Regions from separate parts of the Roseateles sp. NT4 genome, predicted to be linked through region 1. Evidence: riboswitches for the same ligand, from Rfam matches in the RefSeq annotation. Region 1 holds a riboswitch; the other holds the start of a gene.
What was found. A riboswitch is a leader RNA that binds a small molecule or an ion and turns the genes downstream of it on or off. The one in region 1 is predicted to bind S-adenosylhomocysteine.
Positions count from the first base shown of each region.

Region 2: linked by a shared signal. The riboswitch ahead of metH (methionine synthase) and the one ahead of ahcY (adenosylhomocysteinase) in region 1 are both predicted to bind S-adenosylhomocysteine.

Region 1 is NZ_JBPZGZ010000007.1:252,578-268,242, forward strand. Features, by position in the region: gene ACS5PN_RS29855 (diguanylate cyclase domain-containing protein) at 1-666, shown strand, start outside; gene ACS5PN_RS29860 (DNA glycosylase AlkZ-like family protein) at 668-1,747, shown strand; gene ACS5PN_RS29865 (hypothetical protein) at 1,768-2,202, shown strand; gene ACS5PN_RS29870 (Imm1 family immunity protein) at 2,204-2,596, shown strand; gene ACS5PN_RS29875 (hypothetical protein) at 2,593-2,940, shown strand; gene ACS5PN_RS29880 (hypothetical protein) at 2,993-4,492, shown strand; gene ACS5PN_RS29885 (MFS transporter) at 4,497-5,720, shown strand; gene ACS5PN_RS29890 (LysE family translocator) at 5,836-6,438, shown strand; gene ACS5PN_RS29895 (aldo/keto reductase) at 6,435-7,436, opposite strand; gene ACS5PN_RS29900 (AraC family transcriptional regulator) at 7,593-8,501, shown strand; S-adenosyl-L-homocysteine riboswitch at 8,510-8,586, shown strand; gene ahcY (adenosylhomocysteinase) at 8,663-10,081, shown strand; gene ACS5PN_RS29910 (TlyA family RNA methyltransferase) at 10,259-11,005, shown strand; gene metF (methylenetetrahydrofolate reductase [NAD(P)H]) at 11,002-11,835, shown strand; gene ACS5PN_RS29920 (TonB-dependent receptor plug domain-containing protein) at 11,909-14,188, shown strand; gene ACS5PN_RS29925 (low molecular weight protein-tyrosine-phosphatase) at 14,200-14,664, shown strand; gene ACS5PN_RS29930 (hypothetical protein) at 14,828-15,352, opposite strand; gene ACS5PN_RS29935 (exo-alpha-sialidase) at 15,576-15,665, shown strand, end outside.
Region 2 is NZ_JBPZGZ010000002.1:33,210-48,874, forward strand. Features, by position in the region: gene ACS5PN_RS09625 (diguanylate cyclase domain-containing protein) at 1-202, shown strand, start outside; gene ACS5PN_RS09630 (glycine zipper 2TM domain-containing protein) at 213-665, opposite strand; gene ACS5PN_RS09635 (glycine zipper 2TM domain-containing protein) at 715-1,284, opposite strand; gene metH (methionine synthase) at 1,378-4,074, opposite strand; S-adenosyl-L-homocysteine riboswitch at 4,093-4,159, opposite strand; gene ACS5PN_RS09645 (hypothetical protein) at 4,245-5,450, shown strand; gene ACS5PN_RS09650 (GntR family transcriptional regulator) at 5,549-5,938, shown strand; gene ACS5PN_RS09655 (ABC transporter ATP-binding protein) at 5,935-6,819, shown strand; gene ACS5PN_RS09660 (ABC-2 transporter permease) at 6,816-7,484, shown strand; gene ACS5PN_RS09665 (ATP-binding cassette domain-containing protein) at 7,493-9,592, shown strand; gene ACS5PN_RS09670 (ABC transporter permease) at 9,589-10,365, shown strand; gene ACS5PN_RS09675 (hypothetical protein) at 10,410-11,165, opposite strand; gene ACS5PN_RS09680 (spondin domain-containing protein) at 11,274-11,900, opposite strand; gene ACS5PN_RS09685 (S8 family serine peptidase) at 12,101-13,390, opposite strand; gene ACS5PN_RS09690 (RNA polymerase sigma factor) at 13,459-13,956, shown strand; gene ACS5PN_RS09695 (NepR family anti-sigma factor) at 13,953-14,558, shown strand; gene ACS5PN_RS09700 (diguanylate cyclase domain-containing protein) at 14,610-15,665, shown strand, end outside.

The DNA of each region.
Region 1 (15,665 bases):
CTGGGCTGGGCCGTGCTGGGCATCGTCACGCGCGAGCTGCGCGAACTGGCCGAGGCGGCCCGCCGCGTCGGCGACGGCGTGCTGGACGAACCGCCCGAGGTGCACCGCACCGACGAGCTGGGCGAACTGGCGCGCAGCTTTGCCGACATGCAGCGCCGCCTGCTGACCGACCAGCTCACCGGCCTGTCCAACCGCAGCGCCATCCTGCGCCGCATCGAGGACCGCATCCTGCAGCAGCGCCGCCGCGGCGACCGCTGGCCCTTCGCCGTCATGTTCGTCGACCTCGAACGCGTCAAGGAGGTCAACAAGCGCTTCGGCCATGGCGTCGGCGACGCCGTGCTGAAGGAGGTCGGCCAGCGCCTGCGTGCCGGTGTGCGCATCGGCGACATCGTGGCCCGCTATGCCGGCGATGAGTTCGTGCTGCTGCTGGACTCGGTCGAGAACCGTGCCGACGCCGAAGCTGCCCGCGACCACCTGGAAGCCGCCATGCGCGCGCCGCTGGAGAGCCTGGCGGGCCTGGCACCGGCTGACTTCCGGGTCGGCGCCAGCTTCGGCATCGCCCTCTACCCCGACGACGGCCAGGACACCGAGAGCCTGCTCAGGCATGCCGATGCCGACATGTTTGCTCGCAAGCAGCCCCCGCCCGCCGATGTCTCCAGGTTCTGACATGGATCTCGCGGCGCTGCGCCGCCATGCCGTTGCGCGCAGCCTGTTCACGCCCACCACCCTGGTCAAGGCCGTCGAGAAGCTCGGCGGCTTCGTGCAGGCCGACCCGCTGCGCGCCCCCGCCCGCGCCCAGGACCTGACGCTGCGCCATCGCGTCAAGGGCTACCAGGCCGGCGACCTGGAGCGCCGCTACCCGCGCCTGAACCTGCAGGAAGACTTCTTCATCAACTACGGCTTCGTCACGCCCGAGCTGCGCGCGCTGATGCACCCACGCACCGCGCGCCGCGTCTGGGACAAGCCGCGCTGGAAGCTGGCCAACGCCGTGCTGGCCGAGGTCGAACGCCTGGGGGAGGCGCACCCCGCCGAGGTCGACGCGGCCCTGGGCCACGGACCGGTGAAGAACTGGTTCGGCGGCAACAGCCGGCTGTCCACCGAACTGCTGGACGGCCTGCATTACCGCGGCCATCTGGACGTCGTGCGGCGCGACAGCGGCACGCGCGTCTACCGGCTGGGGCCGACCTGGGAAGCCCACCCCGACCCGCAAGCCGCCATGGATGCGATGGCCGACGTGCTGGTGCAAAAATACGCGCCGCTCCCCGCTGCCAGCCTGTCGCTGGTCATCCGCATGCTCTTCCATGGCGCCCACCAGTGGCGCGAGCTAGCCCCGGCCACCATCGCCCGCGCCAAGGCGCGGCTGGCCCATGCCAAGGTCGACGGCGTGGACTGGTACTGGCCGGCCGACGAAGACCCGACGCGCGGCTGGCGCATTCCCTCGCAGGTGCGGCTGCTCGCTCCCTTCGACCCCGTCGTCTGGGACCGCCGCCGCTTCGAGCTGCTGTGGAGCTGGGCCTACCGCTTCGAGGCCTACACACCGGCCGCCAAGCGCGTGCGTGGCCATTACGCGCTGCCGCTGCTGTGGCGGGATCAAGTCATCGGCTGGGCCAATGCCAGCGTCAAGGGTGGCGCACTGAAGGTCGAGTGCGGCTATGTGAGCGGCAAGGCGCCGCGGGATGCGGGGTTCAAGGGGGCGTTGGAAGAGGAGATTCAACGCCTGAATGCCTTCCTGGGCCTGGAAGCATGACGGCGCTGAGCATGCTCCGTATGGCCGCCCTACTGCCAACCGCTCTTGCCCTGCTGTTCAGCTGCAGCCTCGCTGCCGCAGCCGAACTCCGGCCCGGCCAGGTCTGGGCCTACAAGACGCGCGCTGGCGAAGCCGGCTCGACGCTGACCATCCTCAAGGTCGAGAACTACAAGGATCTCGGCGCTGTCGTGCACATCCGGGTGGACGGCATCCGCATGAGGAACCCGGTCAAGGCCAACGCCATCACCGACATCCCGCACCTGCCCTTCAAGGAGGTAGCCCTTCAGTCCAGCATCACCCGGCAGCTATCCCAGTCGACTGCCATTCCCGCCTTTCAGGAGGGCTACGACATCTGGAAGCAGGCCTATCTCGCGGGTCAGGCCGGCGCCTTCGATACCTCCGTCAGCGCGACGCTCAATGCCATGCTCGGCGCCGACTGGAACGAGAAGCGCTGACGTGAACGCCGACACGATCGCTCCCAAGCACTGCCTGCAGATCCGCAGCGAAGCGGAGCTTGAGTCGGCTTTCCAGGCCTGCAAGCAAGGCGCCCATGCAGCCTTCCATCTCTCCCACGATCAGCCCTACCCTTGGCTGTCCGTGCTGGTCAATGGTTCTCTGGCTTGCACCCACTACTTCCCCGAGCCCGCTCACCCGGGCTGGCAGTCGCTGAACCCGGATCCCGCTGCTGGCGAGGGCACGACACGCTTTCTGCAGGCGGGTGGCTGCGAAGCGGATGACTTCGACATGCCTGAATACACGCTGGTCTCGGCCGAAGCCGAGTTGGCGGCGGCAAAGGAGTTCCTGCTTTCGCCAGAGCGACCGTCTTGCATTCGCTGGGCAGAGCTGTGAGCGCGCCGCTGCCCACCGAGCTATCCATCCAAGTCGATGGCTACCCACTGACCGCAACCCTGAAGCGCAGCGATCGCCCCTGGGGTCACGCGATCGACGTCCACCTCATCGATGCAGATGGCTGTGTTCGCGGCAGCATAGTGTTCGGCTGCCACCCCGAATTTCGCGAATTCGCCAAGTTCCAGGCCATGTCCACTGAAGCGCTAATGGACATCGTCCGGCAGCGATTGCCGGCTGCCGTCGCAGGAGGCGGCGCGGCCTTGGACCGTGGCATCACGCTCTTGTTTCGTTTCAACGCCCCAGACGACAGCTGGGATCCCGAGGTGGCGAGGGGCATCGAGTAGCCGGACTCCAGCCTACGATCCGGCCATCACGACCACCGCCGGAATCGCACCCATGCGTCGTCTCGCCCCCCTGCTGCTCGCCCTCGCCCTGAGCCCCCTCGCCCACGCCGACGAAGCCAGCACCGCCGCGGCCTTCCAGAAGCTGCGCACCAGCCCCTGGCTGCTGCGCCAGTTCATGGCCCAGTTCCCCAAGGGCGGCGACCTGCACAACCATCTGGACGGCAGCATCTATGCCGAGAACATCATCCAGTGGTCGGCCGACGACGGCAAATGCGTGGCGCCTGTCACCGGGCAGATCAGCTTCCCGCCCTGCGACACGTCGCGGCCGCCGATGAAGGACTACGCGGCCGATGCGGTCAACTACCGCCAGCTCGTCGACGCCTATTCGACGCGCAACTACGAGCGCGGTGCCAAGTCCGGCCACGACCAGGTCTTCGACACCTTCGGCCGTTTCATCCCCGGCACCCTGGGCCGCGAAGGCGACATGCTGCGCGAGGCCACCAACCGCCGCGGCGCCGAGAACACGGTCTACCTGGAGCTGCTGCAGTCCTGGGGCATGGACAAGGCGCGCGCGATCGCGGCAGCCGAACCCGGGGCCTTCCGCGCCGGCCGTTCCGCCAAGGATTGGGCCGCCCACCCGGCCCTGCAGAAGATCGTCGCCGACACCCGCGCCGAACTGGACCGCATCGAGAAGCGCTGGCGCGAGCTGTCGCATTGCAACCAGGCCAATGCCGAGCCGGGCTGCGGCGTGGCCCTGCGCTATCTGGCCCAGGTCATCCGCACCTTCCCGCCTGAGCAGGTCAATGCCCAGATCGCGCTGGCGTTTTTGCTGGTGAAGGCCGACCCGCGCTATGTCGGGCTGAATCTCGTTGCGCCCGAGGACGACCCGAGCACGCTGCGCCACTACAAGGAGCAGATGAGCGTCATCGGCTCGCTCGGCAAGCTCTATCCCGAGGTCAAGGTCAGCCTGCATGCCGGCGAGTTCGGCTTCGGCCTGGTGCCGCCCGAGGACTTCAAGGACCACATCCGCCAGGCCCTGGACATCGCCGGCGCGCGTCGCATCGGCCACGGCGAGGCCATCGGCCTGGAGACCGGCGCGCTGGACACGCTGCGCGACATGGCCAAACGCGGCATCGCCGTCGAGATCAACCTGACCAGCAATGCCATCGTGCACGACCTCAAGGGCGACCAGCATCCCTGGATGCTCTACCGCCAGTTCGGCGTGCCCACGGCCCTGTCGGCCGACGACGAGGGCGTGTTCCGCATCGACCTGACGAACGAGTACCAGCGCGCCGCGGCCACCTATCCGCAGCTGACCTACCGTGACTTCAAGCAACTGTCGCGCAATGCCCTCCACTACGGCTTTGTCGAGGGCCAGGCCTTGGTGGCCGACACCGGCAGCGGCCGTCTCCACGCGGCCTGCACGGGCGAGCGCCCCGGCGGCGAAGCGAAGAGCGCACGCTGCCGCGACTTCCTCACCGCCAACACCAAGGCCCGTTTGCAATGGGACCTGGAAGCGCGCTTCGCTCGCTTCGAAAGCCAGACGCACTGACTGAATGTTTCTTGATATCGGGCCGCTGCGCCGCAACACCGCCTTTCGCCGCCTCTTCGCCAGCCAGTTCATCTCCGGCCTGGGCACCATGGTCAGCTATGTGGCCGTGCCCTGGCAGCTCTATGAGTTGACCCACTCCAACGCCCAGGTCGGCCTGCTCGGCCTGGTGCAACTGATCCCGGTCGTCGTCTGCGGACTGCTCGGCGGCGCCGTGGCCGACCGCGTCGACCGCAAGCGGCTGTTGATCGGCTCCGAGACGCTGATGGCCCTGTGCCTGGCCGGCCTGCTGATGAATGCGCTCAGCGCCGCGCCCAGCGTGTTGGCCATCTATGCGCTGGTGGCCGTGCTGCAGGGTGCCAGCGGCTTCCACCGCCCGGCGCTGGAGGCGCTGACGCAGAAGCTCGCCAAGCCCGAGGAATTCGCGGCCGTCGCGGCCCTGTCCTCGGTGCGTGGCACGGTCGGCATGGTGGCCGGGCCGGCGCTGGCGGGCATCCTGCTGGCCAAGTGGGGCGCGGTCGGCGCCTATGTCTTCGACTTTGTCACCTTCATCGCGGCGCTGTTCTTCATCGCCCGCATTCCGCGCGAAGCCATCGGCACGGTCGATGCACCGGGCGAACGCCCACACCTGCTGGCCGACCTCGCCGAGGGCCTGCGCTTTGCCTGGGCGCGCCCCGAGCTGATGGGCACTTATATCGTCGACATCGTCGCGATGGCCTTTGCCTTCCCGGTGGCGCTGTTCCCGGCCATGGCGGCGGCGGACGGGCGTACCGAGTCGGTGGGCTGGCTGCTGTCGGCGATGTCGGTGGGCGCTTTGCTCATCGGCCTGTTCAGCGGCTGGACGGGCAAGGTCAGCCGCCATGGCCGCGCCGTCGTCATCGCGGCGGCCGTCTGGGCCCTCGGCATCGTCGCTCTCGGCTTTTCGCCCGGCCTGGTGCTGGGCCTCGCCTGCCTGGCCATCGCCGGCGCTGCCGACATGGTCAGCGGCGTGTTCCGCGGCACGATCTGGAACGAGACCATCCCCAACACACTGCGCGGCCGCCTGGCCGGCATCGAGATGATCAGCTATCTGACCGGCCCGCTGGTGGGCAATGCGCGGGCCGGCTTCATGGCCGATGCCTGGGGCGTGTCGGCGGCGATCTGGATGGGCGGCTTGATCTGCCTCATCGGTGTCATCGCCACCGGCTTCCTGCTGCCGCGCTTCTGGGCCTACCGCAGCACGACGGCCTGAACGGGACACCGGTCCTGCCCGCAGCGCCTGAATTGAGGCCGCCCCTGGGACCGCGGACCCAGGCGCAAAAGCCGCCGGGTTTGAAGAATGACGACATGAACAGGAGACCCTTGCCATGTCGATCGCCCTCACCGCGCTGCCCCTCGCCTCGATAGCCAGCTTCGCCCTCGTCACCTCGGGCACGCCCGGCCCCAACAACCTGCTGCTGGCCCAGTCGGGCCTGGCCTTCGGTTTCCAGCGCACCCTGCCGGCGCTGGCCGGCATCTACCTGGGCTGCGCCGTTCTGTTCGCGATCTGCGCGCTGGGCGTCGCTTCGCTGATGGCGGGCAGCCCGGCCCTGCGCGCCACCCTCGGCTATCTCGGCGCCCTCTACCTGGCCTGGCTGGGCCTGGGCATGCTGGGCAGCAGCTGGGCGCTGTCCACTTCGCAGCGGCCCATGCGCTGCGCCGCCGCGGCCCTGCTGCAGTTGGCCAACCCCAAGCTGTGGTGGATGTGCGCCTTCACGCTGCTGCAGTTCGCGCCCAGTGCCGATGCCATCGGCTCGGCGGTTGTGGCCCTGGCCTTCATGGCCTTCACCCTGCCCTGCCTGGCGGCCTATGCGCTGATGGGCTCGCTGGTGACGCGCCTGTCGCGGTCGGAGACGGCGCGGCGCCTCGTCAACGGCGCGCTGGCGCTCGCGACGCTGGCCACCGCACTGCTCTTGGCGCTGCGCACCTAGACGTTGAGCGCGCTCATCTGCGCCGCCGGGTAGCGCGTGCCGGCCACCGCGTGGGCCGCCAGCAGCGCCTCGATGCGCGCGCGCCGCCCGGCATCGAAGCGGATGTGCGAGGCCAGCGCGTTCTCGTCCAGCCGCTTGGCGCTGCGCGTGCCGGGGATGGGCACGATGTCCTCGCCCTGGTCGAGCAGCCAGGCCAGCGCGAGCTGGGCGGGCGTGTAGCTCCATTCGGTCGCCAGCGCCGACAGCGCATCGGCCAGGGCCAGGTTGTGGTCCAGGTTCTCGCCCTGGAAGCGTGGATGGATGCGGCGGCGGTCGTCGGGTGCCAGTTGCTCGGCCGAGCGGATGGCGCCGGTCAGGAAGCCGCGGCCCAGCGGGCTGTAGGGCACCAGCGCGATGCCCAGCTCGCGACAGGTCGGCAGGACCTCGGCCTCGACATCGCGGCTCCACAGCGAGTATTCGGTCTGCACGGCGGCAATGGGGTGCACGGCATGCGCACGGCGGATGGTGGCGGCCGAGGCCTCGGACAGGCCGAGATGCCTGATCTTGCCGGCCTGGACCAGTTCGGCCATGGCACCCACCGTCTCCTCGATGGGCACGGCCTTGTCGACGCGATGCTGGTAGTAGAGGTCGATGTGGTCGACACCCAGGCGCTGCAGGCTGGCGTCGCAGGCCTCGCGCACATAGGCCGGGCTGCCATCGATGCGCAGCATGGTGCCGTCCGGCGCGCGCACATTGCCGAACTTGGTCGCGATGATCACCTCGCCACGGCGCGCGGCGAGCAGTCGCGACAGCAGCTTCTCGTTGGCGCCCACGCCATACATGTCGGCCGTGTCGAGAAAGTTGATGCCGATATCGAGGGCATGGTTCAGCACGGCCAGCGACTGGGCATCGTCCGCCGGGCCGTAGAAATCGGACATGCCCATGCAGCCCAGGCCCAGGGCCGAGACTTCGGGGCCGGCAGCGCCGAGGCGGCGGCGAGGAAGGGTCGAATGCGTCATGGTGGAACTCCTTGAAGGGATCATCAACGGGATGGCGAGAGCTTAGGAATCCCCACGCTGATCGCCCAGCACAAAGCTGGCGCTTGATTGCCTGATCCTCCGAGTCAAAGCCCCAGGGCGCGCCGGGCCACACGAAGCGTTTGCACAATCGCCCACATGCCCACTGATGACGAACTGCAAGCCCTGCGCGAGCGCACCATCGCCGCAGCCCTGGCCCGCGCGCCCGGCGACGGCCTGCATGCCACCGCCCTGCCCTGGCTGCGCTTGATTCGCGCCAGCGCGCCGGCCCTGCCCGTGCCGGCGGTCTACGAGCCCGGCCTGGTGCTGGTGCTGCAGGGGCGCAAGAAGGCCCAGCTGGGCGATCGCGTCGTCCACTACGACGCCATGCAGTGCCTGGTCGTACCCATGACCATGCTGCCGCGCGGCCAGGTGCTGGAAGCCAGCCCAGCCAGGCCCTATGTCTGCCTGCGCCTGAGCTGCGAAACCCAGGCGCTGGCCGAACTGCTGCTGGACGGCGAGACACGGCCCGATAAGGGCGATGCTGGCCTGCATGTCGCGCCCGTCACCGCGCCGCTGCTGGACGCCGCCCTGCGCCTGCTGCAGCTGCTGCACAGCCCGCAGGACCTGAAGACGCTGGCGCCCCTGGTGCAGCGCGAGATCCTCTACCGTGTGTTGACCGGGCCGCTGGGGCCGCGGCTGCGCAACCTCGTCCAGGGTGACGGCGTGGCGCGCCGCCTCAACCGTGTCATCGAGCAGCTGACACTTCGCTTCGCCGAGCCGCTGTCCATCGACGAGCTGGCAGCCCTGGCGCACATGAGCCCGTCGACGCTGCATCTGCGCTTCAAGCAGCTGACGGCCCTGTCGCCGCTGCAGTTCCAGAAAACATTGCGCCTGCAGCAGGCGCGCCGTCTGATGCTGGGCGATGGCCTGGATGCCGCCAGCGCCGCCCACCGCGTGGGCTACGAGAGCCCTTCGCAGTTCAGCCGTGAATACCGCCGACTTTTTGGCGCGCCGCCGCGTGAAGACATTGCGGGATTGCGCACGGTCTCCGGCACTCCCGCCTAGAATGCGCGTCTTCCGAGGAGCGTTGCAACCTCAGCACCTTTTGAGGCCAGGCTCGGAATTACCCCTGCAACTGCGCTCACCCGCTGGCCAACCGTGCCTGGGTGAGATCGAACTCCCCGTGTGTCCATGGCCAGCGGCTTCATTCGCTTGAAGGAGCCCGCATGACCGCCAATCTTCCCGCCCATATCGTCAAGGACCTGTCGCTGGCCGACTGGGGTCGCAAGGAAATCAAGATCGCCGAGCACGAGATGCCGGCACTGATGGCCATCCGCAAGGAATACGCCGCCTCGCAGCCGCTCAAGGGTGCCCGCGTCACCGGCTCCCTGCACATGACCATCCAGACGGCCGTGCTGGTCGAGACCCTGCAAGCCCTGGGCGCCGAAGTGCGCTGGGCGTCGTGCAACATCTTCTCGACCCAGGACCACGCTGCTGCCGCGCTGGCCGCCGTCGGCACCCCCGTGTTCGCCTACAAGGGCGAGACGCTGGAAGACTACTGGGACTACACCCACCGCATCTTCGAATTCGCTGAGCAGGGCGAGGCGGGCGAAGGCCCCAACATGATCCTGGACGACGGCGGCGACGCGACGCTGCTGATGCACCTGGGTCAGAAGGCCGAGAAGGACCTGTCCGTGCTGGCCAACCCCGGCAGCGAGGAAGAGCGCATCCTGTTCGCGGCCATCAAGAAGAAGGTCGCCGAAGACGGCACCTGGTACACCCGCAAGAGCGCCGAGATCATCGGCGTGACGGAGGAGACGACCACGGGCGTGCACCGCCTGAAGGAAATGTCGGCCAAGGGCACGCTGCTGTTCCGCGCCATCAACGTCAACGACTCGGTCACCAAGAGCAAGTTCGACAACCTCTACGGCTGCCGTGAATCGCTGGTGGACGGCATCAAGCGCGCCACCGACGTGATGGTCGCCGGCAAGATCGCCGTCGTGGCCGGCTATGGCGACGTGGGCAAGGGCTCGGCCCAGGCCCTGCGCGCGCTGTCGGCCCAGGTCTGGGTCACCGAGATCGACCCCATCTGCGCCCTGCAGGCCGCGATGGAAGGCTATCGCGTCGTGACCATGGAGTTCGCCCAGGACAAGGCCGACATCTTCGTGACGACGACGGGCAACAAGAACGTCATCCGCCACGAGCACATGCTGGCAATGAAGAACAACGCCATCGTCTGCAACATCGGCCACTTCGACAACGAGATCGAAGTCGCGGCCCTCGAGCAGTACGAGTGGGAAGAGATCAAGCCCCAGGTCGACCACGTCATCTTCCCGGACGGCAAGCGCATCATCCTGCTGGCCAAGGGCCGCCTGGTGAACCTGGGCTGCGGCACGGGCCACCCGAGCTATGTGATGAGCTCGTCCTTCGCCAACCAGACCATCGCCCAGATCGAGCTGTACGCGCACAAGGACAACTACGCCATCGGCCAGGTCTATGTGCTGCCCAAGCACCTGGACGAGAAGGTCGCCCGCCTGCAACTGACCACGCTGAATGCGCAGCTGACCGAGCTGACCGAGGAGCAGGCTGCCTACATCGGCGTGAACAAGGCCGGTCCGTACAAGCCCGACACCTACAGGTACTGATGAGCCCCTCGTCCACTCCCGCTCTGCTGAACGCAGGCGCGCCTGGCCGGTCCCCCGAGGGGACGGCGATGCTCGCGGCGTCGAGCCGCGAGCACATCGCCCACGGCGGGCCGGCTAGGGAGCGGCCCGGCGCTCGGCCCGCAGGTTTCGTGCGCTGCTCGCGCAGCGTTGGCGTCCATGAGAGCTGACCAGCTCCTCGTCGCCCAAGGCCTTGCGCCGACCCGCTCGGTCGCGCAGCGCCTGATCAGCAACGGCGCCGCCGAATGGGCCTCGCCCACCGGCTGGGCCGTGCTGAAGAAGGCCGGCGAGGACCTGCCCGAGACGGCCCAGCTGCGCGTCACCGACGACGCGGAGCTGCGCTATGTGTCGCGCGGCGGGCTCAAGCTGGAGGGTGCGCTGGCGCGCGTGGGTTTCGACGTCAGCACCCACACGGTGCTGGATGTCGGCCAGAGCACGGGCGGCTTCACCGACTGTCTGCTGGCCCATGGCGCCCGCCATGTGGTCGGCGTGGACGTCGGCCACGGCCAACTGCATGCCAAGCTGCAGGCCGACCCGCGCGTGACGGCGCTGGAAGGCGTGCATGTGCGCGAGCTGGACGTGCTGCGCCAGCACCAGCCGACGGGGGGCTTCACCCTCATCGTCGGCGACCTGAGTTTCATTTCCATGATCGGCAGCCTCCCGGAGTTGCTGCCCTGGCTTGAAGTGCACGGCCATCTGCTCGTGCTCATCAAGCCGCAGTTCGAACTGGGGCCACAAGCCCTGGGCAAGGGCGGTCTCGTCAAGGACGAGGCCGACTACCCGCGACTGGAAGCCCGCGTGCGCCTGGCCTGCACGGCCCTCGGCCTCAAGGTGCTGGACTACTTCGACAGCCCCATCACCGGCGGTGATGGCAACCGCGAATTCTTCTTGTGGGCCTCCCGATGAGCACCGCTGTTTCGTTTGAATTTTTCCCGCCCAACACGCCGGTCGGCGTCGAGAAGCTCAAGACCGTCGTCCAGGACCTGGGGGCGCTGTCGCCCCAATACTTCAGCGTCACCTATGGCGCCGGCGGCTCCACGCGCGACAAGACCCTGGGCGCGGTGATGGACATCGCCGCGGCCGGCTTCGAGGCTGCGCCGCATCTGAGCTGCGTGGGCTCCACGCGCGAGAACATCGCCGAGATCCTGGCCACCTACCGCGCCCAGAACATCCACCGTGTGGTGGCCCTGCGCGGCGACCTGCCCAGCGGCACGGCCACGGCCGGCGAGTTCCGCTATGCCTCCGAGTTGGTCCGCTTCATCCGCGAGACCCAGGGGCCCGACTGGCATATCGAGGTGGCCGCCTACCCCGAGGTGCACCCGCAGCAGCGCTATGCGGCGCGCGACCTGCAGCACTTTGTCGACAAGATGCGCGCCGGCGCCGACGGTGCCATCACGCAGTTCTTCTTCAACGCCGACGCCTACTTCCACTTCGTCGACGAGGCCCGCAAGCTGGGCGTCACCCAGCCCATCGTGCCGGGCATCATGCCGTTCCACAACTATGGCCGCATCGCCCAGTTCGCCCAGCGCGACGGCATCGACATCCCGCGCTGGGTGCAGATGAAGATGGAAGGCTTCATGGACGACGCCGCCAGCATCCGCGCTTTCGGACTGGACGTCATCGCGCGGCTGTGCGAGCGCCTCATAGCCGGCGGCGCACCGGGCATCCACTTCTACACGCTGAACCAGAGCGCGCTGACGCTGGAACTCTGCAAGCGCCTGGAGCTGGGCCGCTGACGAGGTTGCGCTTGTGTAAATGAGCGCTTGACACGGCCATTCGACGGGGTCGGCCTTCAGAATGCCGGCCACCATGAACCGCCTCGTCCTCGCGCTGGCATTGCTGTGTGCCAGCGCCCTGTGCGCGGCCCAGACAGCGCCCAAGCCCCCCGCCCCGGCCGCCAGCACGGCCGCCGCCAACAAGCTCGACCGCGTCGAGGTCAACGGCGGCCCCACCGCCAACAGCCGCCGCCGCAACAGCACGGCCAGCAAGATCGTCATCGAGCGCGAGGACCTGGACCGCTATGGCGACACGGTGCTGGGCGACGTGCTGCGCCGCCTGCCTGGCGTCACCATCGGCGGCCGCCCGGGCCGCGGCGGCGACATCCGCATGCGTGGTCTGGGCAGCGGCTTCACGCAGATCCTCGTCGACGGCGAGCGCGCCCCCGCCGGCTTTGCCGTGGAGGACCTGCCGCCCGATCAGGTCGAGCGCATCGAGATCTACCGTGCCCCCACCGCCGAGACCGGCGCGCGGGCCATTGCCGGCACCATCAACATCATCCTGCGCGAGCCGCTGCAGAGGTCCAACAACGAGCTGCGCTTCACCGTCGGCCGCGACCGCGGCGAGCCGCAGGCCGACTTCAGCTGGACGCGCAACCTGAAATGGGGCGGCCCGAACGGCGACGAGTTCGTCGGCGCGATGTCCACCAACGGCGGCATCCACCGGCGCTTCAACAACATCGACTCGCACAACCGCGTCGTCGACACCGACACCGGCGAGGTCATCAACGAGACCGTGCAGCAGGGCCAGAGCGTGGGCCGCAGCACCAACCTCAACGGCAACGGCCGCCTGCGCTGGAAGTTCAGCGACACGCTGAGCTTCAACCTCGCGCCCTTCTTCGCGCTGTCGCAGAACGAGGGCTCGAGCCAGAACAACGCGGTGGGCTTCACGCGCTTTCGCGACGTGCATGGCGAGTCCGACGGGCGCATGCACAACCTGCGCGTCAACCTGTCGGCCAGCTACCGGCCCACGGCCCTCGAAACCTGGGACTTCAAGGTCGGCCGCGGCGGCTTCAAGAGCACGAGCAACAGCCAGCGCCACGAGAGCCTGAAGGACATCGGCATCGACTACGAGCGCGAGCAGGACGACCACAACGTCACCACCGACGACCAGACCAGCCTGGGCGCCAAGTGGAGCCTGAAGACGGCCAAGGAGCACCAATGGGTGAGCGGCGTCGAGCATGAGCAGAGCCAGCGCACCCAGGTGCGCCGCACGCTGATCGACGGGGTGGAGTCGCCCGGGCTGCAGAAGTTCGGCGACACCCTGGGCTCGAGCAGCCAGCGCATCGCCGGCTACACGCAAGACGAATGGAGCCCGAGCAAGATCTGGTCGGTCTATGCCGGCATCCGCTACGAGCGCATCGAGACCCAGTCCGACGCCGCCGGCCTGTTGCCCGACACGCGCAACGTCTCTCAGGTCACCTCGCCCCTCTTCCACCTGCTGTGGAAGCCCGAGGCCTTCCCCAAGGACCAGGTGCGCTTGAGCCTGACGCGCAGCTACCGCTCACCCAACCTCAACGACCTGATTGCGCGGCCGACCATCAACACCACCTACCCCAGCGGTCCCAACCTGCCCACCTATGCCGACCGCGCCGGCAACCCCGACCTCAGGCCCGAACTGGCCACCGGCGTCGACCTCAGCCTGGAGCATTGGCTGCCCACCGGCGGCATCGTGTCGGGCAGCGCCTTCGTGCGCGACATCAAGGGCCTGATCCGCAGCCGCATCGACCTGGAGACCGTGCCCTGGGACAACACGTCGCAGCGCTGGGTGAGCCGCCCGCGCAACCTCGAAGGCGCGCGCACCATGGGCATGGAGTTCGAGGTCAAGGCGCGCCTGGACGAGGTCTGGGAGGAGGCCCCGCCCGAGTGGCAGCAGCTGCTGCTACGCTTCAACATCGCCGTCTTCGACAGCAAGGTCAAGGGCATCCCGGGCCCCGACAACCGGCTGGACCAGCAGCCGCGCGGCAGCCTCAACTTCGGCCTGGACCACCGCTGGAAGGCCTGGGGCCAGAACTTCGGCAGCGGCTTCAACTTCAACTATGTGCCGGCCACGCGCGTGCAGCAGACCGAGAACCTGAGGCGCGAGGAGACCTCGCGCCGTCAGTTCGACGCCTATCTGTCCTGGGCCAGCGGCTCGGTGCGCGACGGCATCAACTGGCGCCTGTCCCTGGCCAACCTGCTGCCACGCGATGCCCAGGTCACGTCCGAGGCGACCTATGTCGACCCCATCACCAGCCACAACCTGTTGACCGATACCTGGTCGCGCAACACCACCTTCCGCGTGATCTCGCTGCGGGCGGACATGAGGTTCTAGACAATGCGGCCATGACACGCCGCATCCTGTTCTTCTGCATGGGCAATATCTGCCGCAGCCCCACGGCCGAGGGCGTCATGCGCGCCAGGCTGAAGGCGGCTGGCCTCGACATCGAGGTCGATTCGGCCGGCACCCACGGCTATCACGTTGGCGCGCCGCCGGATGAGCGCAGCCAGGAGCATGCGCTGAAGCGGGGTTACGACCTCAGCGCGCTGCGTGCTCGCAAGCTGCTGGCCGAAGACTTCACTCGCTTCGACCTGGTGCTGGCCATGGATGACGACAACCTCGCCAACGCGGAGCGCCTGTGCCCGCCGTCGCAGCGCCATCGGCTCAAGCTGCTGATGGACTACGCGCCGCAGGCGGGCAAGCACCATGTGCCGGACCCGTACTACGGCGGGGAGGCAGGGTTCGAGGAGGTGCTGGATCTGGTCGAAGCCGCTTGTGATGGGCTTATCGCGTCGTTAAAGCCGACCTAACCACGTTGGCCCTGATCGAAATCGGAAACGCTTTTCCGGTTGCGCGCTTCCAAGGCAAGGTATTGGACGAGTGTTGATTCAAGACGCCAACCGCTGGCTGCCGGGCAACACATACCCGCAGTCACTTTGCAGACGCCTCGATCGGACGCAGTGGCCTGCAGGTTCAAAAGTCGGCTTCCTGCGCACTCAGCGCCTGGATCGCCAGGGTCAACTCTGCTTCGTTGCCCTCTTCCCAATTTCGAACGTTGTTCATAGCTCTGGAAGCTGCTTCAAGGAGCTCCGCCTGCGCAGGCCTGGTAACTACATCAAAACCGCTTCGACCGCGAAGATTGGCTTTAGTGCGAACCCAACGCCTTGATTCCTCGCCGTGAAGGGCCCAAACCGAGTGAACAACTCGATTCCTGAACTCTTCTGCAACGAGCATTGCCCGCTTGGCAATGACCGGATTGAACTCACTGGCTGGCATCCCGTGTCGCGCGTACAACTCGAACAACAGATCGACCTTCTGCCTGTAACTCATCGCTGCAGAAACCAAGTGCCGATCGTCAACAGATTTCATGCGCAACGCTGCGCTAAGAGCTTCAGCAACCCAGAGTTCTAGAAGCTGAAAGGCAACGACTACATGTCCAATTGCGCGCAGAAGGCGATCGGTGCCTTCGACTAAATCGCGTGACTTTTCAGCTCCCATATGCGGGCCGGGCGCGTTCGTTGATGACATTGCGCTCTAAGTGAACCAGGATTTCAAAGAGCGTGACCGCGTTGAAGAGATCGCAATTCACCTACATCGAAGACTACGGGACGAGCCGATCTAACGCTGCATCACACCCAGTTTCCTCGGGTAAACCGTATTTGTTCGATCAACGAACAAATAGACGATGCCGGCACTTGAACGAGAAGATGGTGCCGGAGACATGAATCCCATCAAGCCCTGGCTGGTCGCCCTGGCGCTGGCCGCTGCATCTATGGCGGTGGCCGCGCCGCCCGCCGATGTGCCCTATGCC
Region 2 (15,665 bases), on a different contig from region 1:
GATCGTGGCCGGCAAGATCATCGAGGCCATCAACCAGCCCTTTGCGACCTCCGTCGGCGCGCTGAAGGTCGGCACCAGCATCGGCATCGCCATCCGCACGGATGGCGAAGTCGACGGCGAGGAATTGCTGGGCCGTGCCGACCAGGCCCTCTACCTGGCCAAGGGAGAAGGTCGCAACCGGTACCGCTTGCACACGCCCTGAAGAAGCCGCGTCAGATGCGAATCAGCATGCCGTCGCGTTCGCGCACGGTGTCACCGGCCGTCAGCATGGGGTCGGAGCCCATCTCGACACGGCGCATCTGGCCGCTGCGGTCGACGACCTGGGCGATCCAGACGGTGGACTTCTTGGCGTTCTTCTCGACCTCATTGCCGGCATAGCCGCCGGCCGCCGCGCCGCCGATGGTGGCCAGCTTCTTGCCGGCGCCGCCACCGACCTGGTGGCCCAGCAGGCCGCCAATGACGGCACCGCCGACCACGCCCAGGCCGCTGCCCTTGCCCTCGCGGGTCTCGGCATGGATTTCCTGCACCCACAGACAGTCCCTGCAGAGGGCATCGCGCTGGGCCTGCGTGGGGATGGACAGCACCGGTGCCGGGCCGTCTTCGGCACGGGCCATGGTGGATGAGAGGGCGGCCGCCAGAGCGGCGGTGGCAATCAACAACTTCATTGCATCACTCCTTGGAACCCGCCCTGTCTCTTGTCTCTCGCCGCGCGTCTCAGGCGCGGGCGAAACCGTTCTCGGTCAGCCTGACCTCGTCACCGACACGCAGGCCCGGATCGGCGCTGCGCTCGAAGCGGCGCAGGCGGCCATCGCTTTCGCGCACCTGCACGACCCAGACGGTGTAGGTCTTCTGGTTCTTTTCGATTTCGTTGCCGGCATAGCCGCCACCGACGGCACCCGCCACGGTGGCGAGCTTGCGGCCATTGCCGCCGCCGACCATATTGCCCAACAGGCCGCCGACCACGGCGCCACCGACGGCGCCCACGCCGCTGCCCTTGCCGCGACGGGACTCGGTGTGCACGTCGGTCACGCGGCCGCAGTTGCTGCACAGGGCCGGCGGGGCTGGGGTTTCAACGATGGGGGCGGGCTGTGCCTGGCGCACCTGGTCGGCACTCGCAAGGCGCGCCGGCTGGGCCGTGGACTGCTGCTGCGTCGTCGCTGCAACGGTTTCGCCGCTGTCCGTGTGCGACCGGCCCACCGCGTAGGCGCCGCCGAGCAGCGCCAGCACGACAGCAACGCCGGCGACGATCTGGGTGGACTTGACGGAATGTGTGGGGGTCGACATGGGGCCTCCGGCGTGGTTGGTATGACCCGCAGGATGCCGCCCTCACGCGGCCCGCCCTGTAGGACGAGGCCGCTTCGACCTAGGGATGTCGACCTAACCCAACAGCGGCGCGAGCGCGCGGCGGGCGTCGGCCTCGCTGAGGCCGCAGCGCGCGGCCCAGTCGGCCAGTTGGTCGTCGCCGATGCGGCCGACGTTGAAGTAGGCCGCGTCGGGATGGGCCAGGTAGAAGCCGCTGACGCTGGCCGCCGGCGTCATCGCCATGCTGTCGGTCAGGCCCATGCCGATCTCATCGGGTGCCAGCACCTTGAAGAGGTCTTGCTTGGCCAGATGGTCGGGGCAGGCGGGGTAGCCCGGCGCGGGGCGGATGCCGCTGTACTTTTCGGCGATCAGCTCTTCGTTGCTGAGGCCCTCCGCAGGCGCATAGCCCCAGAACTCGCGCCGCACGCGCTCGTGCAGCCACTCGGCCGCGGCCTCGGCGAGGCGGTCGGCAAGGGCCTTGAGCATGATGGCCGAGTAGTCGTCGTGGCTGGCGAGGAAGTCGGCTTCCTTCCTGTCCACGCCCAGACCCGCGGTGACCGCGAACAGGCCGATGTGATCGCCGTCTTCGGCGACGAAATCGGACAGGCAGCGGTTGGGGCGCTTCACGCCTTCGACGACGGGCCGCTCCGATTGCATGCGCAGGCCGCGCCAGGTCATCGGCGGCTCGCTCTTGATCTCGATGTCATCCTCGTTGACGCGCGCGGCGGGGTAGAGGCCGAAGACCGCATGGGCCTGCAGCCAGCGGCCGTCGATGATCTTCTTCAGCATGGCCTGAGCGTCGGCGAACACCTTGCGCGCCTCGGTGCCGACGACGGCGTCGTCCAGGATGGCCGGGTAGGGACCGGCGAGGTCCCAGGTCTGGAAGTAGGGGCCCCAGTCGATGTAGCGGGCCAGCTCCGCCAGGTCGAGGTTCTTCAGCACGCGGCGGCCGGTGAACTTCGGCGCCGCAGGCACGCGGCTCAGATCCAGCACGGCCTTGTTGGCGCGCGCAGCGGCCAGCGTCACCAACGGCGTCTGCTTCTTGTTGGCATGCAGCTCGCGGGTCTTCTCGATGTCGGCCTTCAGCTCGGCGATATAGGCCGCGGCGCGGTCGTCGCTGAGCAGCTCGGTGCAGACGCCGACGGCGCGCGAGGCATCGGGTACGTAGACGACCGGGCCTTCGTAATGGGGCGAGATCTTGACGGCCGTGTGCACGCGGCTGGTCGTCGCGCCGCCGATCAGCAGCGGCATGTGGCGCGAGGCGAAGTAGTCATCGCGCTGCATTTCGGCGGCGACGTGCTGCATCTCCTCGAGGCTGGGCGTGATGAGGCCGGACAGGCCGATGATGTCGGCGCCCTCTTCCTTGGCTTTGCGCAGGATGTCCTGGGCCGGCACCATGACGCCCATGTTGACGACTTCGTAGTTGTTGCACTGCAGGACCACCGTGACGATGTTCTTGCCGATGTCGTGCACATCGCCCTTCACCGTGGCCATGACGATCTTGCCCTTGGGCTTGACGTCGCCGCCGGCCGCTTCCATGCGGCGCTTCTCTTCCTCGATGTAGGGCACGAGGTGGGCCACGGCCTGCTTCATGACGCGGGCGCTCTTGACCACCTGGGGCAGGAACATCTTGCCCTGGCCGAACAGGTCGCCGACGACGTTCATGCCGGCCATCAGCGGGCCTTCGATGACATGCAGCGGCCGGCCGCCGCCGGCCGAGATGGCCTGCCAGGCTTCCTCGGTGTCCTCGGTGATGAAGTCGGTGATGCCATGCACCAGCGCATGCGACAGCCGATGGTTCACATCGCCGGCGCGCCAGGCCAGGCGGGCCGAGTCGTCCTTGCCGGCGCTCTTGGCGCGGTCGGCGATCTCGATGAGGCGCTCGCCGGCGTCGGCGCGGCGGTTCAGCACCACGTCCTCCACACGCTCGCGCAGTTCGGCGTCGAGGTCGTCGTAGACGCCCACCATGCCGGCATTGACGATGCCCATGTCCATGCCCGCCTGGATGGCGTGGTACAGGAAGACGGTGTGGATGGCCTCGCGCACCGGCTCGTTGCCGCGGAAGCTGAAGCTCACGTTGCTGACGCCGCCCGAGACCTTGGCGCCGGGCAGGTTCTGCTTGATCCAGCGCGTGGCGTCGATGAAGTCCACGGCGTAGTTGTCGTGCTCCTCGATGCCCGTCGCGATGGCGAAGATGTTGGGGTCGAAGATGATGTCCTCGGGCGGGAAGTCCACCTCGTCAACGAGGATGCGGTAGGCCCTCTCGCAGATCTCGGTCTTGCGCGCGAAGGTGTCGGCCTGGCCCTTTTCGTCGAAAGCCATGACGACCGAAGCGGCGCCGTAGCGCTTGACCAGCTTGGCTTGGCGCTTGAACTCGTCGACGCCCTCCTTCAGCGAGATGGAGTTGACGATGCCCTTGCCCTGGATGCACTTCAGGCCGGCCTCGATGACGCTCCACTTGGAGGAGTCGATCATGATGGGCACGCGCGCGATCTCGGGTTCGCCGGCGATCAGGTTCAGGAAGCGCACCATGGCCGCCTGGCTGTCCAGCATGGCCTCGTCCATGTTGATGTCGATGACCTGCGCGCCGTTTTCGACCTGCTGGCGCGCGACGGCCAGGGCGTCCTCGAACTGGCCCGCCAGGATCATGCGGGCGAAGGCCTTCGAGCCGGTGACGTTGGTGCGCTCGCCGATGTTGACGAACAGGCTGCCGGCGTCGATGGCAACGGGCTCGAGGCCGGAGAGCTTGAGGGGAGGCGGGGCGGTGGTCATCGACGGACTCGTGCGGAGGTTCGATGAGCGCCGTTGGAAATCCGAGCCTGGCAGGTGCTGAACCCGTCGCAGCGCTCCTCGGATGAGCCGGGAATTCTACGCAGCCACCCCTTCGCCGTGGCTCAAGAACACCTCGGCAATGCCGAAGGCCGTTGAGAATGCCGCAATCCATGGCCTCCGAACTCATCCCCCTGCCTGCCCGCACCCTGCGGCTGGGCATGACCTTGCCCTACGACCTCTTCGACGCCACCGGCAAGCTGCTGTTCGCGCGCGGCCAGGTGCTGCGAGACTCGCCGCTGGTGCGCACGCTGATCGATGGCGGCGCCTGGGTGAATTCCTCCGACACCATGGAATACCAGCGCGCCCTGGCCCACCGCCTGGACACCATGGTCATGCAGGACGTGTCGCTGTCGGACATCGCCAAGGCCGATGGCAGCTTCCGGCTGGAAACGCCGGCGGCGCAACCCAAGGTCGAGCTGGGCCCGCGCGAGGCCTGGTCTGACCTGCTGATGCACATCCACAGCCTGCTGCGCGAGACGGAGCCGGCGGACTTCCAGCCCCGGCTCGCACAGATCCGCGACAGCGCGCTGAAGCGCCTGCACGCCCACCCGGACTCGACGCTGATGCTGCTCATCTTCGAGAGCAGCCAGGAGTTCGGCGACTACAGCGCCCGCCATGCGCTGCTGACCCTGCTGCTCAGCGACCTGGTCGCCCAGCAGCTGCAGCTGTCGGCCGAGCTGCGCGCTTCATTGCAGGGCGCCGCGTTGACCATGAACTACGGCGCGACGGCGGCCCATGACCGCATGGCCAGCCAGCTCGATGCCGCCACGCCGGCCCAGCGCCAGGCCCTGGCCGCGCACGGCGACCGCGCCGCCCAGCGCCTGGCCCAGGTCGGCATCCAGGACCCCGTCTGGCTGGCCGCCGTGCGGCTGCACCACGAGGCCGGCCCCGGCCCGCTGGGTAGCCGCAGCGAGGGCGAGAAGCTGGCCCGCCTGCTGCGCCGCATCGACATCTTCGGCGCCCGCCTGTCGCCGCGCCGCAGCCGCCAGGCCATGAGCGGCGCCGCGGCGGCACGCGCCGTCTTCCTCGACGAACTCGGCCAGCCCGACGAGGCCGGCGCGGCCTTGATCAAGACGGTCGGCCTCTACCCGCCGGGCAGCATCGTGCGCCTGGCCAACGGCGAAGTGGGCCTGGTCTTCAAGCGCGGCTTCAGCGCCAACGAGCCCCTCGTCGCCGCGCTGATCGGCAAGAGCGGCAGCCCGCTGAGCAACCCCGTCCCCCGCGACACCCGCCTGGCCGCCCAGGCCATCGCGGCCAGCCTGGCACCGGCCGAACTGAAGCTGCGGGTCAATCTGGAAGCCCTGCTGAAGCTCTAGGCCCGGCCGAGAACTCGACCTAGCAAGGCGGCCTTCGGGCCGCCTTTTGCATTCCAGCGCTTGCTTTCGCCCAACTGTGCACATACTATATATACACAATGCACAGTGGACTCCTGATCTCCCAGGCCGATGCGCGGCCCATGTATCTGCAGATCACCGAGCAGATCCGCCAGCGCGTCGCCGCGGGCGACTGGCCGCCGGGCAAGGAACTGCCGTCCATCCGCGCGCTGGCGGCTGATCTGAGGGTGAGCGTCATCACCGTCAAGCGCGCCTATCTCGACCTCGAGACGGAGGGTGTCATCGTGACCCGACATGGCAAGGGCTCCTTCATCGCCGACGCGCAGGACCTGGCCCAGGCCGGGCAGCGCGCCGAGCTGGACAGCCATCTCGCCGCCGCCAGCCGCATTGCCCGCACCTTGGGGCTGGACGAGCCCCAACTGATCGAACGACTGCGCCACGCGCTGAATCCCCAGGAGTCCACCGAATGAGCGCCACCCCGGCCATCGCAATGCACGGCGTTCGCAAGGCGTTCCGCTTCTTCACGCTGGAAGACGTGTCGCTGGAGCTGGAGCAGGGCCAGATCATGGGCCTGGTCGGCCCCAACGGCGCCGGCAAGAGCACCACCATCCGGCTGCTGATGGGCCTGCTGGCGGCGGAGGCCGGCGAGATTCGCCTGCTCGGCCACAACATGCCCGAGGAGCAGGCCGCGGCCAAGGCCCAGGTGGCCTTTGTCAGCGACGACATGCGCCTGTTCCAGCACGCGACGCTGGGCTGGCATCTGGGCTGGGTCTCTTCCATGTTCCCGGGCTGGGACGCCGCCTATGCGGCCCAGCTGCTGAAGCGCTTCGGCCTGAACGCCGAGCAGCCGGTCAAGGGGCTGTCCACCGGCGAGCACATCAAGGCCGCCCTGCTGCTGGCCCTGGCCCGCCGGCCGCGCCTGCTGGTGCTGGACGAACCGACCTCGGGCCTGGACCCGGTCGCCCGCCACGAGCTGCTGACCGAGTTCATGGACGTGCTGCGCGACGACAGCCGCTCCATCCTGTTCTCCTCGCACAACACCGTTGACGTGGAGCGCATCTCCGACCGCATCAGCTTCATCGACCGCGGCCGCGTCGTCGCCTCGAGTGACAAGGAAGACTTCCTGGAGCGCTGGCGGCGCGTGCAGGTGCGCAGTGACCGCACGGCCTGGGACCTGCCCGAGATCGTCCATTGCGAACGCGACGGCGCCCTCGCCACGCTGACCATCGATGGCTTTTCCGACGACTTCCTCACCCGCCTCGGCGCCCCGGCGCAGACGGTGCAGCGCATGAGCCTGGAAGAGATCTTCGTCGCCACCGTCATGCACAGCCGGGAGGCTCGCGGCCTATGAACCCCGTCACGCGCAAGCTCATCGTCAAGGAGCTGCATCTGAACCGCTGGTTCCTCGTCACCGTCACGGTGGCCGGCCTGGCCAGCTTGGGCGTCGCCCCCGGCGGCGAGGGCCTGTTCCAGCTCGGCTTCCTGGTCTGGCTGACGGCCATCATCGCCCTGGGCGTCATGCTGGCCCTGTTCGGCGTCGCCAACGAGCGCAAGGAGCGCGCCCTGCTCTTCGTGCTCAGCCTGCCCATCGCGCCGGCCGACTATGTGCTGGCCAAGCTGCTGGGCCTGCTGCTGTGCTTCCTGCTGCCTTGGGCCGTGCTGAGCGGCGGGGCTCTCGCCCTGGTGCTGATCGCGCCGGGCATCGCCGATGGCCTGCTGCCCTATGGCGTGCTGCTGTGCGTCTATCTGCTGGCCAATTACGCGCTGGTGCTCTGCGCCACCCTGCACATCAAGTCCGAGGCGGGCATGGCCGGCGTCATCGTGCTGACGAATATGTCGGTGTCCCTCTTCATGATGGGCATCCCCCGCATTCCCGAGATCGGCCAGCACATGCTGGCCGCAGCGCCGGTCTGGAACGGCGCCTTCTGGCAGGTCCTCGCGGCGGAGCTGGCCGTGATCCTGCTCGCCCTGTCCCTGCCCCTGCTCATCGCCGCGCGACGGCGCGACTTCCTCTAGGAGTCCCCATGAATCCCCAACCCAACGGCGAGAGGCTGCATGCCCTCGACGCAGTGCGGAGCTTTGCCCTTTTGCTGGGCGTGGCCTTCCACGCGACGCTGTCCTTCATCCCCGGCATGCCGCCCGGCCTCTGGGCCATGGTCGACAACTCGCCCAGCCCCTTCCTCGCCGACGCGAGCTTCGTGGCCCACAGCTTGCGCATGACGCTGTTCTTCTTCATCGCCGGCTTCTTCGCGCGGCAGCTGCACCAGCGGCTCGGCATGCGAGGCTTCTGGGCCAACCGCGGCAAGCGCATCGCCGTGCCGCTGGTGGTCGGCTGGCTGCTGATCTTTCCGGCCATCGCCGGGGTCTGGTATCTCGGCCTGCAGAAGGTCTTTCACGATGCGCCGCCGGCCATGCCGGAGATGCCGAAGACACCCGGCGCCTTTCCGCTGACGCATCTGTGGTTCCTCTACCAGCTGCTGTGGCTGTATGCAGGCGCCCTGCTGATGCGCAGCCTCGTCGTGCGCTTGGACCCCCACCAGAAGTTGCGCGGCCGGATCGACAAGCTCACGACCGGCGCCCTGCGCTGGCCCGCCGGCGCGCTGATGCTGGGCCTGCCGCTGGCCGCCTGCCTGCTGTCGCTGCCGATGTGGCTGCCCGTGATGGGCATCCCCACGCCCGACCAGTCGCTGATCCCGCAACTGCCCGCCACCGTCGGCTATGGCGTCGCCTTCGCTTTTGGCTGGCTGGTGCAGCGCGCGCCCGATGCGTTGGCCGCCCTGCGCTCGCGCTGGCCGATGCATCTGGCGCTGGCCATCGCGTCCTCGGCCGTCTGCCTCTACGTGCTGAAGACCCAGCCCGTGTTCGGCATGCCCGAGAACCCGAAGCTGATCTTCACGCTGTCCTTTGTCGCGTCGAGCTGGGCCTGGAGCTTTGCCATCACCGGGGTTGCGCTGCGCTTCCTGTCGGGCCATCACCCGGCGGTTCGCTACATGGCCGATGCGTCCTACTGGATCTACCTCGTGCACCTGCCCCTGGTCGCGGGCTTGCAGGTCTGGGTGGGCGACTGGCCGCTGCACTGGAGCCTGAAGTACCCCTTCATCGTCGCACTCAGCCTGGCCTTGCTGCTGTTGAGCTATCACTGGCTGGTGCGACCGACGCCGATCGGCAAGCTGCTCAACGGCAAGGCCTATCCGCGCCGTGCGGCTGCTGCAGCGCCGGTCGAGAAGGCCGCGCCGCCAAACGATATCGTCGCCTCGCTGCGCAGCGTGTCCAAGCGCTACGGCCCACTCCAAGCCCTGACCCGCATCGACCTGGACCTGAAGCGCGGCGAACTGCTGGCCCTGCTCGGCCCCAATGGCGCCGGAAAGTCCACGGCCATCTCGCTGTGGCTGGGCCTGCAGGAGGCCGATGCGGGTGAAGTGCAGCTGCTTGGCGGCGCGCCGACGGAGCTGCAGCAACGCCTGGGTCTGGGCGTCATGATGCAGGACGTCGAGTTGCCCAAGGACTTGAAGGTGCATGAGCTGGTCGCCCTGTCGGCCAGCTACTACGAGCGGCCGATGACGGTGCAGCAGGCGCTGGAGCGCGCCGGCATCGAAGCCCTGGCCTGGCGCCCCTATGGCAAGCTCTCCGGCGGCCAGAAGCGCCAGGTGCAGTTCGCGCTGGCCATCTGCGGCCGTCCCCGGGTGCTGTTCCTGGACGAGCCCACCGTCGGCCTCGACATCCAGGCCCGCGAAGCCATGTGGGCCACCCTCCGCGGCCTGCTGCGCGAGGGCTGCTCCATCCTGCTGACCACCCATTACCTCGAAGAAGCCGAGGCGCTGGCGACGCGCGTGGCCGTGCTCGGCAAGGGCCGCTTGATCGCCTCGGGCAGCGTCGACGAGATGCGCGCCCTGGTCTCGCGCCGCCACATCCGCTGCACAACCGCGGTGGCGATGCGCGACGTCCGCCAGTGGCCGGGCGTTGTCGACGTCAGCTGCGACCACGACCAACTCGCCATCGTCGCCATCGATGCTGAAAGCGTCGTGCGCGGCCTGCTCGCCACCGACCCCCTGCTGTCGCGCCTGGAAGTGAAACAGGCCGGGCTCAACGAAGCCTTCAACGAACTGACCCGGGAGGCCGCATGACCGCCTTGACCCATCCCATGCCCATGGGCCGCACACGGGCGGTCTACGCCCTCGAGATCCGGCTGGAGCTGGTGCGGCTGCTGCGCATGCCAGCCTTCGCGCTGCCGATGTTCCTGCTGCCGGTGGCCACCTATCTGCTGTTCGCCTTCGCGGTGGCCGGTGAGGCCGTCGCCAAGGACCCCGACGCGGGCCGCTTCATGTTCGGCGGCTTCTCGGTGATGGCCGTCACGATGGCGGCTCTGTTCGCCACCTGCCCCAACCTGGCCATGGAGCGCGAGCAGGGCCTGCTGACCCTGAAGCGCGCCCAGCCCGCGCCGCCCGGCGCCTGGCTGACGGCCAAGATCGTCGCCGGTGTGGCCTGCGGCGCCCTGGCCTATCTGCCCATCCTCGTGCTGGCTGCCGTCACGGGCCAGGCCCATCTGAGCGGCGCGCAATTCGTGGCCATGAGCGCCGTGCTCGTCGCCGGCACCATCCCCTTCTGCGCCCTGGGCGTCATGCTGGGCGCGCTGACCAGTGGTTCCGCCGCACCGGCCTATGCCAACCTGGCCTATCTGCCGGGGCTGTATCTGTCGGGCGTGTTCTTCCCGCTGCCCAAGTCCATGCACTTCCAGACCGTGTTCTGGCCGCACTTCCATCTGGACCAGCTCGTCTTCGCCGCCGGCGGCGTCGACAAGTTCCGCTGGATCGCACCGGAGATGGCGGTGGCCATCTTGCTGGGCTTCACGGTGCTGTGCAGCGGCGTGGCGCTTTACCGGCTGAAGCGCCGCGGTTGAAGGCAAGGGGCGACCCGCAGGTCGCCCTCGTCACCCAGAACCGATCAGCGCTTGGCCGAGCCATCGGCCGCCGTGTTCACCGCCACGCCGTTGTCGGTGCGCGAGGCCTTGGCCGACGCGCTGCCCTCGGCCTGGCCCTTGCGGCCGGTGGCCTGGCCGCTGGCGCCACCACCGACTTCGTTCTTGCTGGCATTGCCCGTCGCGTTGCCGCCCAGGGCCAGCGGCGAAGCCGGCTTGGCAGGCGTCGTCGAAGCCGTGGGGGCAGCAGGTGCCGCCGGTGCTGCGGTGGTGGGCGTGGCAGGCGCGGCGGGCGTCGTCGCGGCCGGCGTGTCGCCCTGCTTCAGCGCGCCATTCAGCATGCCGCTGCCCTGGCCGGCCAGGCTGCCGCTGACGCCGTTGGCCGTGCCGTTCAGCGCGCCGCTGACACTGCCGTCGGCACTGCCCGAGGCGCTGCCGGCGGTGTTGCCAATCGCATCCTTGGCGCCTTCGCCGGCGCTCTTCACCTGACCGACCGCGCCGGTCGCCGTGTCCTTGACGCCGCCGACGGTGCCCTTGGTCTTGTCCAGCGTGCCCTTGACGAGAGAACCGTCAGCCGAGCCGCTCGCATTGCCACCGGCCTTGCCGCCGACATCGAGCTGGCGCGGCGACAGGGCGCCATTCAGTCCACCGGTCAAACCGCCGGTGAGACCACCGCCGCCGCCGAGCAGGCCGGCATGGGCCGTGGAAGCGAGCAGGCCGGCCGCCATGGCGGCAACGCTCAGCGTGGTACGGAAGACTTGGGTGCGACGGGTTGCAAACATGATGGATCTCCGGGTGTCGTTGCGGAAGAGCCAGCCATTCCGGCCCTTTCACTGAGTACAACGACGGCCGCCGCGAAATCCTTCCCGATCGAAATGCAACGCCTTGTGTCAGCCCAATCGCTCCAGCAGCAGGCTGGCCAGCGGTGCGCGCGTGACGCGATGCAGGCCGGCGTCCAGATCGGTGTCGGCCACCGCACTGCTGAGCAGGCGGATGGGGCCATGGGGGTTACTGGCCAGGTCCGGCGAGGCAAAGCTGAGCCCGCTGTCGGTGCCGGCGTCATGGACCTCCAGCGCCAGGCTCAGTCGCGTCACCCAGCGGCCGTCCTTCTGCAGCGGCAGGCCGGCGACGCCGACAAACCAGTCCGGGCTGGGCGCCACCATGGACACCAGGGTCAGCAGCGGGTGTCGCTGCGTCAGCACGAATTCGATGGAGACCTGCGTCTCCGCCGTGCCGATGCCGGCGCCGCTGAGTGCTGCGCTCACGGCACCGGCCTGCTGGGCTTGCGCCACCTCGGCCAGCAAGGCGGCCTTCTGCCCGCGCTCGGCCATGTCCTGGATGCCCTGGGTCGCCAAGCCACCGTCCCGCCAGAAACTCACCGAGGCGTCATGCACGGCGCCCACCAGACCTGAGAAATGCCGGTTGGCGGGGAACCAGGTCGGGAAATTCGACGTCGCCCAGTCCGTGCTCAAGGTCGCGCGGTAGGTCACGGCATCGGGCTCGGGCGCCATCGACATCGGCGAGGTCGACGGGACGGCAGCGCCGCCGTCGCCCCCTCCCCCGCAACCGGGCAGCAACCAAGGCAGCGGCGCCAACAGGCAGAGGCGACGTGTGGCCACAAGGCCGGAATGGCGGACGGAAGACAGCGCAGGCATGGCAAGCTGGAGCAGTGGCGACAGGCAAGTCAGTCGCCGCCCGACCGCTTCCCTTACAGACCTCAGCGCCGTTGCCGGGCCTGCAGTTCTTCGGGCACGACGCGCAGGTCCTCGGCCACCAGGCCACGGCCATAGACCGGGTCGCGGCCCGGAGCACCGAGGTCCACGGCCGATGCCGCCAGGCGCTCGAGGACGGCCGCCGCTGCGGCCGGATCGGGCTGGCGCAGCTCGGCCGCCAGCAGCCCCGCCACCAGCGGCGCCGCAAACGAAGTGCCGCGCGCAATGCCATAGCCGCCCCCGCTGCGCGCCACGGCCATGTCCGCGCCCGGCGCGGTCAGCAGCACCTGGGGCCCCTGGGCCGCCTCGGGCAGCACACGCCGCGACGGGTTGACGCCCGTCACGCCGATGACACCGGCATAGGACGCCGGAAACAGCGGCGGCGCCGCCGGCCCGTCATTGCCCACGGCAGCGACGATGAGATGGCCACGTTTGACCAGGGCCGCCACGCCCTGCTCCAGCAGGCGGTTCGTCGGCCCGACCAGGCTGAGGTTGATGACGGCGACGCGTTCGCGCGCCATCCAGGCCAGGGCGCGCACCACCTCCTCGGCCGAGCCGCCGTCGGGCTTGTCGCAATAGACGTCGGCGGCAAAGAGTTCGGCCTTGACGGCCGCGCCGGCGAAGCCCCGGTCGAGGCCGACGAGCAGGGAGGCGACGGCCGTGCCGTGCTCGCTCGAGATCGCCGTGCCACCGCAGCCGAAGCTGGGGCCGGCCGCGTGACGCAGCGCGGGGTGTCTGCGGTCCACACCGCCATCGATCAGTCCCACGCGCACAGCGCCCGTCTGCTTGAGGGGTGCGCCCGCCGCGGCCGACACCTCGCCGCTGCGCGAATACAGATGGTTGAAATCGGCCTGCAGATCGGGCTGGGCCACGCGCAGCTTGTCGAGCGCCTCGGCCGTGTCCAGGCCCGCCGGCACACGCAGCACCACCTCGCGCAGGTCCAGCTCGGGCCAGGATTCTTCACGCAACTTGACCAGGCCCAACGCAGCCGCAGCTGCCAGTGCCGCCTCGCTGGGTGCCAGCAGCACCAGTTCGCGCCGGCGGATCAGTTCGCCGCGTGGATCGGTCTCGACGACGTCGGGGTGGCGCTGCAGCAGGTCTCGCACCTGGGTGACCCGCAGGTCGACGAGCTGGGTTGTCGTCGACAGCAGCTCGGGCAATGGCTGGGTCACGCGGTCGACGACGCGGTCCACCACGCCGGGCAGGCGCTGCACACCGGGCAGCTGCGGCAGGCGCAACTGGGCCTGGGCCCCCAGCGCGGCAGTGATGGACAGGACAAAGACGGCTTGTTTCATGGCGTTCTGTGAGGATAACGAGCGAGGCTGGGAAGAAAATCCATGCCTCGTCCGTTGTTCCGGTATCGATGCCTCAAAACCTTTCCGAACTTCGCCAGGAGATCGCCGCCCTGCTGCCGCGGCTGCGCCGTTTCGGCCGCACGCTGGCCCACTCCCCCGAAGACGCCGACGACCTCGTGCAGGTCGCCATCGAGAAGGCCCTGACCCGCACCGACCAGTGGACGCCTGGAACGCGTCTGGACAGCTGGATGTTTCGCATCATGCAGAACGCGTGGATCGATGAACTGAGGGCCCGCGAAAGGCGCGGCCAGACCTTCCTGCCCGAGGAGGAAGGCGAGCATGTCGGCGACGACGGGGCTTCGGGCGGGCAGCTCGACGCCATCCTGGTGCGCAAGGCCGTGGCGAAGTTGAGCGACGAGCACCGGACCATCGTCGGCCTGGTGCTGGTGGAAGGCCTGAGCTATCAGGAAGCGGCCGACACGCTGGGCGTGCCGGTCGGCACGGTGACGAGCCGCCTGGCCCGCGCCCGCGAGGCGCTGCAGGAATTGCTGGGAGAGTGGCCATGAGCCGCAGTGATGACGATCTGTTGAAGGCGGAACGCGCTCGCATGGGCGCCGCCTTTGACGATGTGTTGAAAGAACCGGTGCCCGACCGCTTGAAGGCGCTGCTGGCTGAACCGACCGCGCAGGTCGTGGATCTGGGCGCCGTGCGTGCACAGCGACGGTCGATGTCGAACTGGATGGCCTGGGGCGGCATGGCCGCGACGCTGGTGATGGGCACGCTGATCGGCACGCGGCTGGCGCCGTCCGATGGCGACGGGCTGGACGGCGGCCGCATGGTGGCCACCGGCAGCGTCGCGCGGGCGCTGGAGGGCCAGCTCGCCAGCGCGGGCAGCGGCCCGGTTGCCCTGCAGATCAGCTTCAAGGCCAAGGACGGCCGCTATTGCCGCAGCTTCTCGACCACCGCTTCGGCCGGCCTGGCCTGCCGCGAAACGGATGGCGTCTGGGCCCTGCAACAGGTGGCGGCCACGACCGTTGCCGGCACCGGCATGCGCCAGGCCGCCAGCCCCCTGCCGCCCGCGGTGCTGGCCGCCATCGACGCCAGCATGGCCGGCGAGGCGCTGAACGCAGACCAGGAGCGCGCCGCACGCGACGCCGGCTGGCGCTGAGGCCTGCGGGCTGGGCTAGCATGGTGCGGCCGGCCCCTCCTTTGCCTTCGCATGCCCTGGCGCATCTCCGCAAGCCTGCTGCGCTTCAAGCGCTATCTCATCCTTGGCAACCTCGTCATCCTGGCGGTGGTGGTCCTGGTCGCCCTGCTGGTGGCGCGTGCCAGCTACGAGTCGCATGAGGCGCGCGGCCGCCAGACCGCGGCCAATCTCGCACAGACCCTGAGCCAGAGCGTCAGCGCCGGCCTCAAGCTGGTGGACAACAGCCTGCAGACCACGCTGAAGCGCCTGGACGGGCTGGCGCCGGACCCGCTGGCGCTGGCGCGCGTCGCCGAGGAACAGCGCAGCCTGGTCCCCACCATCGACGCGCTGCGCGTGACCGACGCCAACGGCCTGGTGCTCAACCCCGGCGACCGGCCGGCCGTGTCCATGGCCGACCGCGACTATTTCCAGGCCGCCAAGGCCGAGCCGACGAAGACGGTGGTGTCCGAGCCGCAGCGCGGCCGCATCATCGGCGGCTGGGGTCTGGTCATCGCGCGCGCCCGCACGGGCGCCGATGGCAGCTTCCAGGGCGTGGTCTATGCCAGCATCAAGACGGACCGCTTCCGCGAGGACTTCAGGCGCGCCGACGTCGGCGAGCAGGGTGCGGTGACGCTGCGCTCGGGCACGCTGCAACTGATCGCGCGGCATTCGCTGCTGGACGCCAACCCCGAGGCAGGCACGGGCACGACCAAGGTGTCCGACCAACTGCACGCCGCGCTGGCGCAGGACCGCGGGCGCGGCAGCTTCGTCACGCGCACGGCGCTGGACGGCGTGGAGCGCGTCACCGCCTACGAAGCCGTGCCCGACTACCCCCTGCTGCTGCTGGTCGGCCTGGCCACCGAGGACTTCTTCGCCGGCTGGCGCCGCGAGGTGACCGGTCTGGCCGCGCTGCTGCTGCTGCTGGAGCTGCTGCTGCTGGCCTTCTCGGTCGTCATCTACCGTGCCCAGGCCCGCCAGGTCAGGGAACGCAACCGTGTCGAATTGCTGGCCGCCGAACGCGGCGCACTGCTGGACAACGACCTGGTCGGCATGACGCGGATGCGCGACCGCCACGAGATCTGGCACAAC